One region of the Kocuria sp. GQ42 genome, then DNA from elsewhere that is predicted to be linked to it. Evidence: predicted binding sites of a transcription regulator. Region 1 holds the regulator's gene; the other holds the start of a gene.
What was found. The regulator HspR, encoded in region 1, represses chaperone genes until heat shock. The targets are predictions, from matches to a motif close to AAGTTGAGTCNNNNNGACTCAACTT.

Region 1 (7,508 bases):
GTGCAGAGGATCGTGCCGGGCTCGACCCGGTCGACGAGGCGGGTGTTGACGACCGCGCCCAGGATGGAGCCGCCCGCGTTGACGGCGAACACCACGGAGTAGCCGAGCGCCGAGTAGCCGAGCACGTTCTGCAGCACGAAGGAGGAGGCGGAGATGTAGGAGAACAGGGCGCCGAACGCGAGTCCGAAGGCGAGGGCGTAGGCCATGAAGGACGGGGTGCGCAGCACCCGCCAGGACCCGGTGACGACGGCGCCGACCCCGCCGCGGTGCCGCCGGTGCGGGGGCAGGGTCTCGGGGACCACGAGCACGGAGCACGCCAGCATCAGCAGCCCGAACGCCGCGAGCACCCAGAACACGGTCTGCCACGGGGCCACCGTGGCGATCACCCCGCCCAGGAGCGGGGCCACCACCGGGGCGAGGGAGGTGATGGTCGCGAGGATCGAGAACAGCTTCGCGGCCCCGCGGCCGGAGGCGATGTCCGAGACCACCGCGCGGGCGATCACGACGCCGGCCGCCCCGGCGAGGCCCTGCACCGCGCGCAGGACCAGCACCGTCCCGATGCTCGGGGCCAGGACCACGGCGACGGAGCTGAGCAGGAACAGCGCGTTGCCGGCCACCATGAGCCGGTGCCGGCCCAGCACGTCGGACACGGGCCCGAGCAGGAACTGCCCCACGGCCATGCCGACCATGTACGTGGTCAGCGTCAGCTGCACCGCGGAGGCCGACGCCCCGAAGTGCCCGGCCATGGCAGGCATCGAGGCCAGGTACATGTCCGTGGCCATCGGGCTCACCGCGCTGAGGATCCCCAGCGCCGCCACCAGCACCACCCGGTCCTTGCCGCCGGAGAGACGCAGGCGGGAGCGCACGGGGTCGTCGGGCGGCGGTGAGCTCACGGGAGGTCCTTCGGCACGGGTCGGCAGGGCGGGCGCGGGGCGCGCCTCATGCTATCGACGCCGCGACGTGGAGAAGGACGAGGGACAGAAATGAGGGACGAGGACGGGGATGAGGGACTGCGACGGGGACTGCGACGGCGACGGCGACAATGTCCTCATGAGACTCGCCGTGTACACCGGGGCATCCCTCGGCTCCGACCCCCTGTTCCCCGAGGCCGCCCGGGCCTTCGCCACCACCCTCGCCCGCCGCGGCGTGGGCGTCGTCTACGGCGGCGGCCACGTGGGTCTGATGGGCGTCGTCGCCGACGCCGCGCTGGCCGCCGGTGGCGAGGTGGTCGGGGTCATGCCGCAGTCGCTCGTCGACGACGAGACGGCCCACCCGGGACTGACCGAGCTGCGCATCGTCCGGACGATGCACGAGCGCAAGGCGGAGATGGCCGCCCTCGCCGACGGGTTCGTGGCCCTGCCCGGCGGCCTGGGCACCCTCGAGGAGATCTTCGAGGCGTGGACCTGGCTGCAGGTGGGGGTGCACGCCAAGCCGGTCGGGTTCCTCGACGTGGCCGGCTACTGGAGGCCCCTGCTGCACGCGGTGGCCTCGATGTCCGCGGCCGGTCTCGTGCGTCCCGAGTACCGGGACGCCGCCGTGGTCGCCCAGGACGCCGACGAGCTGCTCGCCCGGTTCGCGGCGTGGGAGGCGCCCCGCCGGCGCTGGTCCGAGCCGCCCGTTCCCGGCGCCGACGCGCCCGCCGTCCGCCCAGCCCCTAGGATGTAGGGCGATGAGCGAGCACACCCCTTCCCCCGCCGAGGGCCCCGCGCAGGGCCCCGTCCCCGAGGCGTTCCACCGCCGGCCGTACTCCTTCGTGCGCCGCGGCGACCGCCTCACCGCCCGCCGCCAGAAGGCCTGGGACGACTGGGCGCCCACCCGGGTGCTCGACGTCCCGCGCGTGCGCACGGACACCTCCGTCCACCCCGACCACGAGTTCGACGCGGCCGCGGCCTTCGGGCGCGAGGCGCCGCTGGTCGTGGAGGTCGGCTCCGGGCTCGGCGAGGCGGTCGTGCACGCCGCCGCCCAGGACCCGGCGCGGAACTTCCTCGCCGTCGAGGTGTACAAGCCCGGGATCGCGGATCTGCTGCTCAAGGCGGCCCAGGCCGGGGTGGACAACGTCCGCGTGGCGCAGGCCAACGCCCCCGAGGTCCTGGAGCACATGCTCGCCCCGGCCTCGGTCGACGAGCTGTGGGTGTTCTTCCCGGACCCCTGGCACAAGACCCGCCACCACAAGCGGCGCCTGGTCTCCCCCGCGTTCGCCGAGCTCGCCGCCCGGGTGCTCGTCCCGGGCGGGCTGTGGCGGCTCGCCACGGACTGGCAGGAGTACGCCCTGGTGATGCGCGAGGTCCTCGACGCGTCCCCGCAGTTCGAGAACGTCCACCCGGGCCCGCTCGCCGACGACGAGCACCCGGACACCGGGTGGGCCCCGCGCTGGGAGGGACGGGTCCTCACGAGCTTCGAGCGCAAGGCGCGGGAGGCGGGGCGCGTCCCCCGCGACCTCGTCTACCGCCGGACGGCGTGAGCGCCGTCCCCGGCGCGGAGCGCAACGGCGTGCGCGCAGTGCCCGGCCCGGAGCGGGACGGCTTCGTCGTCGTGCCCCCGGGCGATCCCCGCACGCAGCCGCTGCTCGAGGGCCTGCACCACGAGTACGTGGAGCGCTACGGTCCCGAGATCGGGGCGGAGGAGATGGCCGAGCACCCCGTCGACGACTTCACCGCCCCCGCCGGAGCGCTCCTGCTCCTCCTCGAGGGCGGCACGACGGTGGGCGGCGGCGCGTTCCGCCGGCACGACGACGCCACGGCGGAGCTCAAGCGCGTGTGGACCGCCCCGGCGCACCGCCGGCGGGGGATCTCGCGGCGGGTCCTGGCCGAGCTCGAGCGGCTCGCCGCCGCGGCGGGCTACCGGCGCATCCACCTCACCACGGGCAGCCGCCAGCCGGAGGCGTCCGCCCTGTACCGCAGCAGCGGGTACGTCCTGCTGCCCGGGACCGCCCGGGTCTATCCGGGCGGCGTGTACGACGTGGGCTTCGAGAAGCACCTGCGCTGACCGCCCGGCCCGGGCACCGGTGCGGCTCAGCGCTCCTGCTGGCGCGGGGGCCGGTACAGCACCACGGCCTGCGAGATCTTGCGGGCCCGGGGGCGGGCGCCGCGGGCCATGCGCACCACGTCCCCGCCGACGCCGGCGGCGAAGATCCGCGAGGACTCCTCGGCCCGGTCCCGGGCGTCCTCGAGCTCCTGGGACAGCTCCGCCACGCGCGACCGCAGGGCCGCGACCTGGTTCTCCAGCTGGAGGATGCGCCGGATGCCCTCGAGGGACACGCCCTGCTGGGACAGCACCTGGATCTGCTGCAGCTTCTCGATGTCGCGCTGCGAGTAGCGGCGGGCGCGGCCGGGGGCGCGGGACGGCCTGACGAGGCCGAGCCGGTCGTACTGGCGCAGCGTCTGCGGGTGCATCTCCGCGATCTCCGCGGCCACGGAGATCACGAACAGCGGCTGGTCGGCGTCCAGTGCCATCTCACACCCGTGCCTTCTCGGCCAGGCGGGCCCGGGGGTCCTCGTCCGCGGTCGCCTCGGCGAACGCCCGGACCGCGGCCTGCGCCTGCTCGTCCAGCTCGGCCGGGACGTGCACCTCGACCGTCACGATCAGATTGCCGGTGCCCTTCGCCGTGCCGAACCCGCGCCCCTTGACGCGGAAGCGCCGGCCCGAGGACGTGCCCGCCGGCACCTTCACGCGCACGGTGCCGCCGTCCAGCACGGGCACCTCGATCGTGGCGCCCAGGGCCGCCTCGGGGAACGTGATCGGCACGGTGACCTCGACGTCGTCCGTGCCCTCGACGCGCCGGAAGAAGGGGTGCGGGGTCACGTGGACGGTGACGTAGAGGTCGCCGGCCCCGCCGGCACCCGAGTGGCCCTTGCCGGCGAGCTTGAGCTTCTGCCCGTCGCGCACGCCGCGCGGGATCCGCACCGTGGTCTCCTGGCCGTTGCCCCGGCGCAGCTTGACCGTGGTGCCGTGCACCGAGGAGCGGAACGGGATGGTCGTCTCCGTCCGGATGTCCTCCCCGCGCGCCGGCGGGGCCTGGTAGCCGCCGTAGCCGCCCGGCGCCCCGTACCCGGTCTGACCGCCGAACTGGGCGAACAGGTCCTCGAACCCGCCCGGGCCGCCGGGGCCGCCCGCGCCGCCGGTGGAGTAGGTCGTGCGGCGGCGGCGTCCTCCGCCGCCTCCGCCGAAGATGTCGCCGAAGAGGTCCTCGAAGTTGGCCGAGCCCCCGGCGCCGCCGGGGCCGCCGGCGGTGAAGCGCGCCCCGGAGCCCATCGCGCGGATCGCGTCGTACTGCTTGCGCTCCTCGGGGTCGGAGAGCACGGAGTTCGCCTCGGTGATGTCCTTGAACCGCTGCTCGGCCTCCGCGTCCCCCGGGTTCTGGTCCGGGTGGTACTGGCGGGCGAGCTTGCGGTAGGCCTTCTTGACGTCGGCGGCGGACGCGTCCTTGGAGACGCCGAGAATGCTGTAGAAGTCCTTGTCGATCCAGTCCTGGCTGGCCATGACGCCTCCTTTCTGTGGGGCCGGTCGGGGTCCTGCGGGGCAGGACCCGGTGGTGGTCCGGGGGTCGTCCCCGGCGCCGCGGCGCCGGGGACGGGTGGACGGGTCAGGGGAGGCCCGAGGGACGGGCCTCCCCTGACGTCGCCGGGATCAGGCCGGGTCCGGCCTCACTCGGCGACCGCGACGGCGACCTGGGCCGGCCGCACCACGCGCTCGCCGATCCGGAAGCCGGAGCGCAGCACCATCGAGACCTGGTCCGGCTCGACCTCGCTCGTGGGCTGCTGCAGCACCGCCTCGTGGACGTTCGGGTCGAACTTCTCCCCGACCTCCCCGAGGCGCACCAGCCCGTGCCGCACGAGGGTCTCCTCGAGCTTGTTCGCGATCGCCGCGAACGGGCCGTCGGTGAGGTCGCCCGCCTGCCGGGCCGCGTCGATGTCGTCGAACACCGGCAGCAGCGTCTGCAGGAGGTCGCCCGTCACGAAGGTCCGCAGCTGCTCCTTCTCGCGCGCCGTGCGGTGCTTGAAGTTCACGAACTCGGCCTGCAGCCGGCGCAGCTCCTCGAGCCGCTCCTCGGCGAGGGCGGCCGCCGGGGACTCCTCCGCGGCGGCCGGCGCCGGTGCGGCGTCCCCGGACTCCGCGTCCGTCGACTGGGGCGTCGAGAGGATGTCGTCCACCGTCAGGCCCTCCGGGCCGGCCTCCTCGCGGGGGCCGGCGCCGGAGTCCTGTGCGGACTGCTCGCCGGGGTGCGCGGCGGGGTCGCCGGGAACGCTCCCGGCGCCGTGGTCGTCCGCGTTCTCGTCGGGTCCTGGCGTGGGGTCGGGCATGCTCACTTCTTCTCGTCCTCGTCGTCGACGACCTCGGCGTCGACGATGTCCTCGTCACCGGTGGCACCGGTGGCGCCCGCACCCGGAGCGCCCTCGGCGCCCTCGGTCTGCGACTGCGCGTAGAGGGCCTCGCCGAGCTTGGTCTGGGACTGCTGCAGCTTGTCGTAGGCCGACTTCACGGCGTCCTCGTCCTCGCCCTCGAGCGCCTTCTTCAGGGCGTCGACGTCCGCCTGCACCTCGGACTTGACGTCCGCGGGCAGCTTCTCGTCGTTGTCCTTCAGGAGCTTGTCGACGGAGTACGCCTGCTGCTCCGCGTTGTTGCGCAGGTCGGCCGCCTCGCGGCGCACCCGGTCCGCTTCGGCGTTGGCCTCGGCGTCCTTGACCATCCGGTCGATGTCCTCCTTGGAGAGGGAGGACCCGCCCGTGATGGTCATCGACTGCTCGGTGCCGGTGCCCTTGTCCTTCGCGGAGACGTGCACGATGCCGTTGGCGTCGATGTCGAAGGTGACCTCGATCTGCGGCATCCCGCGCGGGGCGGGGGCGATGCCGGTCAGCTCGAAGGTGCCCAGGTTCTTGTTGTCCCGGGTGAACTGGCGCTCGCCCTGGAAGACCTGGATGGACACGGACGGCTGGTTGTCCTCGGCGGTGGTGAAGGTCTCGGACCGCTTGGTGGGGATGGCCGTGTTGCGCTCGATGAGCTTGGTCATCACGCCGCCCTTGGTCTCGATGCCCAGCGACAGCGGGGTCACGTCGATCAGCAGCACATCCTTGCGGTCGCCCTTGAGCACGCCCGCCTGGATCGCGGCGCCGACGGCGACGACCTCGTCCGGGTTCACGCCCTTGTTGGGCTCCTTGCCGGCCAGGCGCTGAACGGTCTCCGCGACGGCGGGCATGCGGGTCGAGCCGCCCACCAGCACCACGTGGTCGATGTCGGACACGGAGATGCCGGCCTCGGCGATGACGTCCTTGAACGGCTTCTCGGTGCGCTCGAGCAGATCCCGGGTGAGCTCCTCGAACTTGGCGCGGGTGAGGCGCTCGTCCAGGTGCACCGGGCCCTCGGGGGTCACGGACAGGTACTGCAGGGAGATGCTGGTGCTGGTCGCGGAGGACAGCTCCTTCTTGGCCTGCTCCGCGGTCTCCTTCAGGCGCTGCAGGGCGATCTTGTCCTTGGACAGGTCCGCGCCGGTCTTCGACTTCACCTGCGCCAGCAGCCAGTCGACCACGCGCTGGTCCCAGTCGTCGCCGCCGAGGCGGTTGTCGCCGGCGGTCGAGCGGACCTGGATGGTGGAGAAGTCGTCCTCGTCCTTGCCGACCTCCAGCAGGGAGACGTCGAACGTGCCGCCGCCGAGGTCGAAGACCAGGATGAGCTCGTCCTCCTTGCCCTTCTCCAGGCCGTAGGCGAGCGCCGCGGCGGTGGGCTCGTTGACGATGCGCAGCACGTTCATGCCGGCGATCTCACCGGCCTCCTTGGTGGCCTGGCGCTCGGCGTCGTTGAAGTACGCCGGGACGGTGATCACGGCGTCGGTGACCTTGTCGCCGAGGTAGGACTCGGCGTCGGTCTTGAGCTTCATCAGGATGCGCGCCGAGATCTCCTGCGGCGTGTACTTCTTGCCGTCGATGTCGGTGGACCACCCGGTGCCCATGTGGCGCTTCACCGAGGCGATCGTGCGGTCCACGTTGGTGACGGCCTGGCGCTTGGCGATGTCGCCCACCAGGGTCTCGCCGTCCTTGGAGAAGGCGACGACGGACGGCGTGGTCCGGTTGCCCTCGGCGTTGGCGATGACGGTGGGCTCGCCGCCCTCCAGCACGGACACCACGGAGTTGGTGGTGCCGAGGTCGATTCCTACTGCACGAGACATGGACGTGTTCTCCTTCGGGTCGAGCTGAACCGGGCGGGCCGTACCGGCCCCGTTGGGGTCCCGGAGGTCTCAGTTCTTGAGTTTTCCTGGCTCAAGTCTGCCACGTGAGCCGCTGATGTCAACTTAACTTGAGCCACATCGACTCAACCCGGGGTGCCGGGTGATGTGAGACGCCGCGCACTCTCTCCCGGCGGGGCAGGACGTCGGATACCGTGGAGTGTTTGAGCCCGTTCCCGCGGGCCACCGCCACACCCCCGGGTCCGCCCCGCACGTCACCGCACGCACCGACACGACACCGCACGCACCCCGACACCTCAGGAGCCACCGTGAGCACCACGCCACCCCATTC
Region 2 (7,508 bases), on a different contig from region 1:
CTCGCTCGGGACGGAGGCGAACGCCGGACCGGGGCCCGGCGGCGAGGCCGTGCTCGCCGTGGGCGACGACGGTCCCGGCATCGGCGCCGACTTCCTCGAGCACATCTTCTCCCGCTTCGCCCGGGAGGACCACGCCCGCGCCGCGAGCTCCCGCGGCGCCGGCCTGGGGCTCTCGATCGTCGACGCCATCGTGCGCGCCCACCACGGGCGGATCGACGTCAGCAGCGTCCCGGGCTGCACCCGGTTCACCGTCCGCCTCCCCCTGGCCGACCGCTGAGCGGACGCGGCTTGCCCCCGCGGCCCCCGAGCCGTTTAATGAGCTGGTCAGGAACCGTCGGCACGGACGGCCGTCCCCGCTCCAGTGCCAAACCGCAACGCCGCGTCCGGGGTCCGTCGCGTGCCGCGTGCTGGGGGTTTCTCCGTGCGGTTCCGAGGGGTCGCGGACGCCGCACCCACCTTCCGGAGGAACTCTCGTGAACGCACTGCCCACCGCCCCGTTCACCGCCTCCCTGCCGCGCATCCAGGGCGCGGACGCGCTGCCGCAGGCGGTCGACCAGCTGCGCATCCCCCACGAGGCCGTGATCTTCGACATGGACGGGGTGGTCACGGACACCGCGGCCGTGCACGCGGCGGCCTGGAAGACCCTCTTCGACGCGATCCTGGCCGACGACCGGCTCGAGCCGGCCGAGGCCGGCACCACGGTGGACCGGCGGCCCTTCGACGCCGACGCCGACTACCGCCACTACGTGGACGGGAGGCGGCGCGAGGACGGGATCCGCTCCCTGCTCGCCGCCCGGGGCGCCTGCCTGCCGGAGGGCGACGAGACGCCGGGGGCCTGGACGGTGCAGGGCCAGGCCGTGCTGAAGAACACCTACTTCCAGGACGCCCTGCAGGTCCAGGGCGTCCGGGTGTTCGAGAAGACCGTGGCGCTCATCGAGCGGCTGCGCGCCGCCGGGGTGCCGGTGGGTCTCGTCACCGCGAGCCGCAACAGCGTCCCCGTGCTGGCGGCGGCCGGGCTGCAGGACTCCTTCGACATCATCGTGGACGGCCACTTCGCCGCCGAGCACGGGCTGCCCGGCAAGCCGGCGCCGGACACGTTCCTGACCTGCGCGAAGATGCTCGGGGTGGACCCGGCCCGCTCCGCGGTGGTGGAGGACGCCGTGTCCGGGGTGCAGGCCGCGGCCGCCGGCGGCTTCGGCATGGTGGTGGGGATCCGCCGCCACGGCGAGCGCAAGGACCTGTACCGGGCCGGTGCCACGGTCGTGCTCAACGACGTCGGCGAGCTCGACCTCGGCGCCCGCCGCGACGACCCCTGGAAGCTGGTCTTCGAGGGCTTCGACCCGGCCACCGAGGCCCGGCGGGAGACCCTGCTGACGCTGGCGAACGGCTACATGGGCGTGCGCGGGTCGGCCTGCGAGTTCCCCGACAACGGGGTGCACTACCCCGGCAACTACCTGGCCGGCATCTTCAACCGGGTGGTGAGCCACCTGAGCGGCCGCGACGTCGAGCACGAGTCCATGGTCAACGCCCCCAACTGGACCCACCTGGACCTGCGGGTCTCCGGCGGCGACTGGTGGTCGGAGGGCGGGCTGCGCCCGTCCGACGAGCGGATCGAGCTCGACCTGCGCCGCGGGCTGCTCATCCGGTCCCTGATCCTCACCGACCTCAACGGCGACCGGGGCGAGGACGGGGCCCACGCCCGGCTGGAGATCGTCCAGCGCCGCCTCGTGTCGCTGCGCTTCCGCCACCTGGGGGCGCAGGAGACCACGGTGACCGCCCGGGGGTTCTCGGGGCGGCTGCACCTGCGCACGGGCATCGACCCCAGCGTGCGCAACAACGGGGTCGCGGAGTACCAGGACCTCAACGACCACCACCTCGTGGACCTCGAGTCGACCTCGCTGCCCGACGACCACGAGACCCTGCTCTCGCACGTGCGCACCACCCAGTCCAAGATCGAGATCACCACGGCCCAGCGCACCACCATCGAGGGCGGCCAGAACGTCCGGGAGCGCCGCGAGATCCGGCCCGGCGGCACCGAGTTCCGCCGCCACCAGGTCAACATCGCCGACGGCCGCCCGGTGATCATCGACTCGACCACGGCCGTGGTCACGAGCCGCGACGCCGCGATCGGCTCCCCCCGCGAGGGCGCCCTCGCGGAGCTCGACCGCAACCCCAGCGGCGTCCGGGGCCTGCTGCCCTCGCACGAGATCGAGTGGTCCCTGCTGTGGGACCGCTTCGACGTGGACGTGTGCCCGGACCCGGAGGAGCGCACCGGGGAGCTGCCCATCACCCAGCTGGCGCTGCGGGTGCACCTGTTCCACGTGGCCCAGACGCTGGCGCCGCACATGTCCCTGCGCGACGCCGGCGTCCCGGCCCGCGGCCTGCACGGCGAGGGCTACCGGGGGCACATCTTCTGGGACGAGCTCTACATCCTCCCGGTCGTCAACCTGCACCAGCCGCAGGTGACGCGCGCGCTGCTCTCCTACCGGTGGCGCCGGCTGCCCATGGCCAAGCACCGGGCCACCGAGTTCGGGCTCGAGGGCGCGGCGTTCCCGTGGCAGTCCGGCTCGGACGGCCGGGAGGAGACCCCGCCGGAGCTGTTCAACCACCACTCCAACCGGTGGCTGCCGGACAACTCGTGGCGGCAGTTCCACGTGGGCCTCGCGATCGCCTACAACGCCTGGATCTACTACGAGACCACCGGTGACCTCGACTGGCTGGCGGGGCAGGGCTCGGAGCTGATCATCGGAATCACCAGGCTGTTCGCGTCCCTCACCGACTACGACCCCGCGGACGGCCGCTACCACATCGCCGGCGTCATGGGCCCGGACGAGTACCACGACGGCCCGCGCGGCCAGCACGGCGGCGGGCTGAAGGACAACGCCTACACGAACGTGCTGGCGGCCTGGCTGTTCCGGCACAGCGCCCACATCTTCCACGACATGGTGGAGCACCAGCGCGAGGAGCTCTCCGCCCGCTTCGACCTCTCGGCAGAGGAGGTCGGGACCTGGCAGCGGATGGCCGAGCGGATGTTCGTGCCGTTCAACACGGACGGCACCATCAGCCAGTTCCACGGCTACGACGACCTCGACGAGCTGGACTGGGAGTACTACCGGGCCAAGTACCGCAACATCGGCCGCCTCGACCTCCTGCTGGAAAACGAGGGCGACATGACCAACAACTACAAGCTGGCCAAGCAGGCCGACACGATCATGCTGGTCTACCTCTTCGGCCCCGACGGCCTCGTCGAGGAGCTCGGCCGGATGGGCTACGAGGTGGACCACGCCGCCATCGAGCGCACCGTCGACTTCTACATCGCGCGGTCCTCGCACGGCTCCTCCCTGTCCCGGGTGGTCAACGCCTCGGTGCTCGCCTGGCTGAACCCGGACCGTTCGTGGTCCTCGTTCCAGGACTCCCTCCTGGTGGACCTCGACGACACGCAGGGCGGGACCACGGGCGAGGGCATCCACCTGGGCGCCATGGCCGGCTCCGTCGACGTCGTGACCCGAGCCTACGCGGGGCTGCGCGTGCGCGGCGGCTGGCTCGAGTTCGACCCGGCCCTGCCGAGCCAGCTGGACACCGTCTCGTTCACGGTGCTGTACCGCGGCCAGGTGATCCGGGTCTGCATCGACCACCACGTCCTGGAGCTCGAGGGGGCCTCCCGGCGCGCGGACGACGTCACGATCCACGTGCACGGCGCGGAGTACGTGCTCAAGGGCGGCCAGAAGATCCGCGTGGCCATCCAGCACGGGCACCAGCGCGCCCAGCGGCCGGCCGTCACGCGGCAGGGCGTCTGAGCCGCGGGCGGCGGGCCCGCCGCTAGGCTGGGCCCATGGCACACTCCACGACGCCCGGACCGGTCCTCCCGCACGGGGGGCACGAGCCCCGGATCGACTCCTCCGCCTTCGTCGCCCCGACCGCCACGGTCGTGGGCGACGCCGAGCTGGGACCGGAGTCCGGGGTCTTCTACGGCGCCGTGGTGCGCGGCGACCGCTCCCCCGTCCGGCTGGGCGCGCGGTCCAACCTGCAGGACAACGTGGTGGTCCACTCCGACCCCGGCCACCCGTGCACGATCGGCGCGGACGTGAGCGTCGGCCACGGCGCCGTGGTGCACGGGTGCACCGTGGAGGACGAGGTCCTGATCGGGATGAACGCGACCGTCCTCAACGGCGCCGTGATCGGCACGGGCTCGCTGGTGGCCGCGGGCGCCGTCGTCCTCGAGGGCACCGTGGTGCCGCCCCGGTCCCTCGTGGCGGGGGTGCCGGCCAGGGTCCGGCGCGAGCTCACCGACGAGGAGCAGGAGAAGGTCCGCGCCAACGCGCGCACCTACGTCCGGCTCTCCGCCGAGCACCGCCGGCTCACCGCCTGAGCCGGGCCCGGCGGCCCGTCACTGCGCCGCGAGGGTGCGCGCGTAGTCCAGGTACGCGCCGTGGTCGAAGCCGGGCAGCAGGCACGACTGCACCACCCAGCACTGCAGCACCGAGAGGATGGCCTGGGCGAACATGCCGGCCCACTCGCGGGCCGCGTCGTCGTCGAGGCCCAGCTCCTCGACCGCCCACCGCCCGTAGCGCTCCTCCACCCGGTCCCGCACGCGCCCCAGGTGCTCCCCGGCCAGCGCGGCCAGACCGGGGTCGCTCACCGCCCCGCCCCACGTGATGAGCAGCAGGCGGGTGGTGGCGTGATCCGCGGCCAGCCGCTCCAGCAGTCCCACGACCCACGCCGCGGGGTCGGCGCCGGGCTCGTCCTCCGCGGCCGCGAGGACCCGGTCCAGGGCCGCGCGGGCGGCCGCGGCCACGAGCTCCTGCTTGCTCGGGAAGTGGTTGTAGAGCGCCCCCGCGGACAGTCCCGTGGCGGCGATGATGCGGTGCATCGACGCCCCCTCGTAGCCGTGCTCGAGGAAGCACTCGCTGGCGGCGGCCACGATCTCGCGGCGGCGCTCGTCCTTGTACTGCTGGCTCACCCGGGGCACGGGCTCAGCCTACGCCACGAACGGTCGTTCGATCGGAGCCGGCGGGCGGGACCCCGGCGGCGCGCGGCGTGGCAGAATGCGCCCATGCCTGCCCAGACCCTCAGCCCGTTCGTCGACGCCTCCCTCGACGCCGCCCACCTGGACGACCCCGGCACCGCGACCGGCCGCACGCTCGGATGGGGTGTGGTCAGCACCGCCGACATCGCGGAGAAGGTGGTCCCGGACATCGCGGCGCTGCCCGACGCCCGGCTCGTGGCCGTGAGCTCGCGGGACCAGGACCGCGCCGAGGACTTCGCCCGCCGGCACGGGGTGGAGCGGGCCTACGGCGGCACCGCCACGAGCACGGGACTGGACCGGCTCGCGGCCGATCCGGACGTGGAGATCGTCTACGTGGCCACCCCGCACGGCTACCACCACCGGGACGTCTCGGCGCTGCTGCGGGCCGGCAAGCACGTGGTGTGCGAGAAGGCCCTCGCCATGACCGCGGCGGAGGTCCGGGACCTGTGCCGCCTGGCCCGCGAGCACGGCGTCTTCCTCATGGAGGCCGTCTGGACCCGCATGACCCCCGGCTTCCGCACCGCGATGCGCTGGGTCCGGGAGGGCCGGCTCGGCCGGGTCCGCTCGGTCGAGGGGTCCATCGGCACGCACCGGGCCCTGGACCCGGCCCACCGCCTGTTCCGCCGGGCCGACGGCGGCGGGGTGCTGCTGGACATGATGGTCTACCCCCTGACGTGGACCTCCGCGGTCCTGGGGGCCCCGGAGCGCTGGAGCGCCCGCGCGGAGCTCGGCGCCACGGACGTGGACCTGGACACCGCCCTGACCCTGGACTTCGGGCACGGCCGGGCGCACGTGAGCGGCACGCTGTCCGCCACGGTCCCCCACCAGGTGACGATCAGCGGCACGGACGGCTGGCTGCGGGTGGACGGACGGATCAACTGCCCGACCACCCTGGTGCTGCAGACCGCCGAGGGCGCCCGCACGGGCGCCGCCCCCGTCGTGGAGCGCGTGGACGTGGCGGGCGCCGGATACGTGTTCGAGATGCGCGAGGCCACCCGCTGCGTGCAGCAGGGCCTGCTCGAGTCCCCCGTGATGCCGTGGGCCGACTCCCTCGAGCTCGTGGAGCTCTTCGACCGGGTGCGGGCGCAGATCGGCGTGCGGTATCCCCACGACGCCCGCTGAGGGCGGTTCGCCCTGGGCGATAGGGGCCGGGACCCGTTGAAGACCGCGGGGAGCGGGATTATCATGGTCGACAGTTGAGTTGGTTCGACTCAACTAAATGTCGAAGACATTGCTCATATGGTTGAGGAGATGATTGACGTGGCCACGATGTTCACCCCGTTCAACGATTTCGACCGGCTCGCCGCCTCGCTGTTCGCCCGGCAGGGCCTGCGCGAGATGCCCATGGACCTGTACCGGGACGGCGACCAGTACATCCTCCGGGCGGACCTGCCCGGCATCGACCCGGAGAGCGTCGACGTCGACGTCGACGGCCAGCTGCTGACGATCCGCGCGGAGCGGGAGCTGCCCGAGGTGCAGGACGTCCAGTGGATCACCCGGGAGCGGCAGAGCTCCTCGTTCGTCCGCCAGCTCAACCTGGGCCAGGGCATCGACATCCAGAACATCGCCGCGAACTACGACAACGGCGTGCTCACGGTGACGATCCCCGTCTCGGCGCAGGCCAAGCCGCGCAAGATCCAGGTGGTCTCCGGCCAGGGCGAGCAGCAGGCCCTGGGCGAGGGCCGGGACGAGTCCGGCGACCGCGTGATCGGCGAGGGCGAGCTCGTCAACGGCGCCGGGTCCACCCAGTCCACGGAGGGCTGAGCCCGGTCCCCGGCACCGGCACGCCCCGGGCGGGGCCTCCACGGCCACGGGCCCGTTCCCCGCGGGGAACGGGCCCGCCGCCGTGCCCGGGCCGCCCGCGACCTCCGGCCGGACGGCGGGCCCGGCCAGCGGGCGGGGCGCCGCCTCGGGTATCTTGGCACCAGGAAGCACCACCACCGATCCGACGACATCCTGGGAGACAGCCCGCACATGGCCAAGATCATCTACACCCGCACCGACGAGGCGCCCCTGCTCGCCACCTACTCCTTCAAGCCGATCATCGAGGCCTACGCCTCGACCGCCGGCGTCGAGGTGGAGACCCGTGACATCTCCCTGGCCGGGCGCATCATCGCCGCGTTCAGCGACCGCCTCCCCGAGGAGCAGCGGGTGGACGACGCCCTCGCCGAGCTCGGCGAGCTGGCCAAGAAGCCCGAGGCCAACATCATCAAGCTGCCCAACATCTCCGCCTCCGTCCCGCAGCTGAAGGCCGCGGTCAAGGAGCTGCAGGAGCAGGGCGTCGCCCTCCCCGACTACCCGGACGAGCCCCGCACCGAGGAGGAGAAGGAGACCCGGGCCCGCTACGACAAGATCAAGGGCTCCGCGGTCAACCCGGTGCTGCGCGAGGGCAACTCGGACCGCCGCGCCCCCGCCTCGGTCAAGAACTATGTCCGCAAGAACCCGCACCGCATGGGCGAGTGGACGGCGGAGTCGAGGACGA

Region 2: the regulator HspR is predicted to act here: its motif matches at 6,220-6,244, upstream of AC6CH6_RS06095 (Hsp20/alpha crystallin family protein).

Annotation. Positions count from the first base shown of each region.
Region 1 is NZ_JCAXEN010000007.1:17,318-24,825, forward strand. Features, by position in the region: gene AC6CH6_RS14190 (multidrug effflux MFS transporter) at 1-893, opposite strand, end outside; gene AC6CH6_RS14195 (LOG family protein) at 1,051-1,665, shown strand; gene trmB (tRNA (guanosine(46)-N7)-methyltransferase TrmB) at 1,670-2,461, shown strand; gene AC6CH6_RS14205 (GNAT family N-acetyltransferase) at 2,458-2,985, shown strand; gene AC6CH6_RS14210 (heat shock protein transcriptional repressor HspR) at 3,012-3,452, opposite strand; gene AC6CH6_RS14215 (DnaJ C-terminal domain-containing protein) at 3,454-4,479, opposite strand; gene AC6CH6_RS14220 (nucleotide exchange factor GrpE) at 4,644-5,306, opposite strand; gene dnaK (molecular chaperone DnaK) at 5,303-7,159, opposite strand; gene AC6CH6_RS14230 (BCCT family transporter) at 7,486-7,508, shown strand, end outside.
Region 2 is NZ_JCAXEN010000002.1:128,326-135,833, reverse strand. Features, by position in the region: gene AC6CH6_RS06120 (sensor histidine kinase) at 1-277, shown strand, start outside; gene AC6CH6_RS06115 (beta-phosphoglucomutase family hydrolase) at 474-3,797, shown strand; gene AC6CH6_RS06110 (gamma carbonic anhydrase family protein) at 3,833-4,369, shown strand; gene AC6CH6_RS06105 (TetR/AcrR family transcriptional regulator) at 4,388-4,969, opposite strand; gene AC6CH6_RS06100 (Gfo/Idh/MocA family protein) at 5,054-6,148, shown strand; gene AC6CH6_RS06095 (Hsp20/alpha crystallin family protein) at 6,278-6,790, shown strand; gene AC6CH6_RS06090 (NADP-dependent isocitrate dehydrogenase) at 7,001-7,508, shown strand, end outside.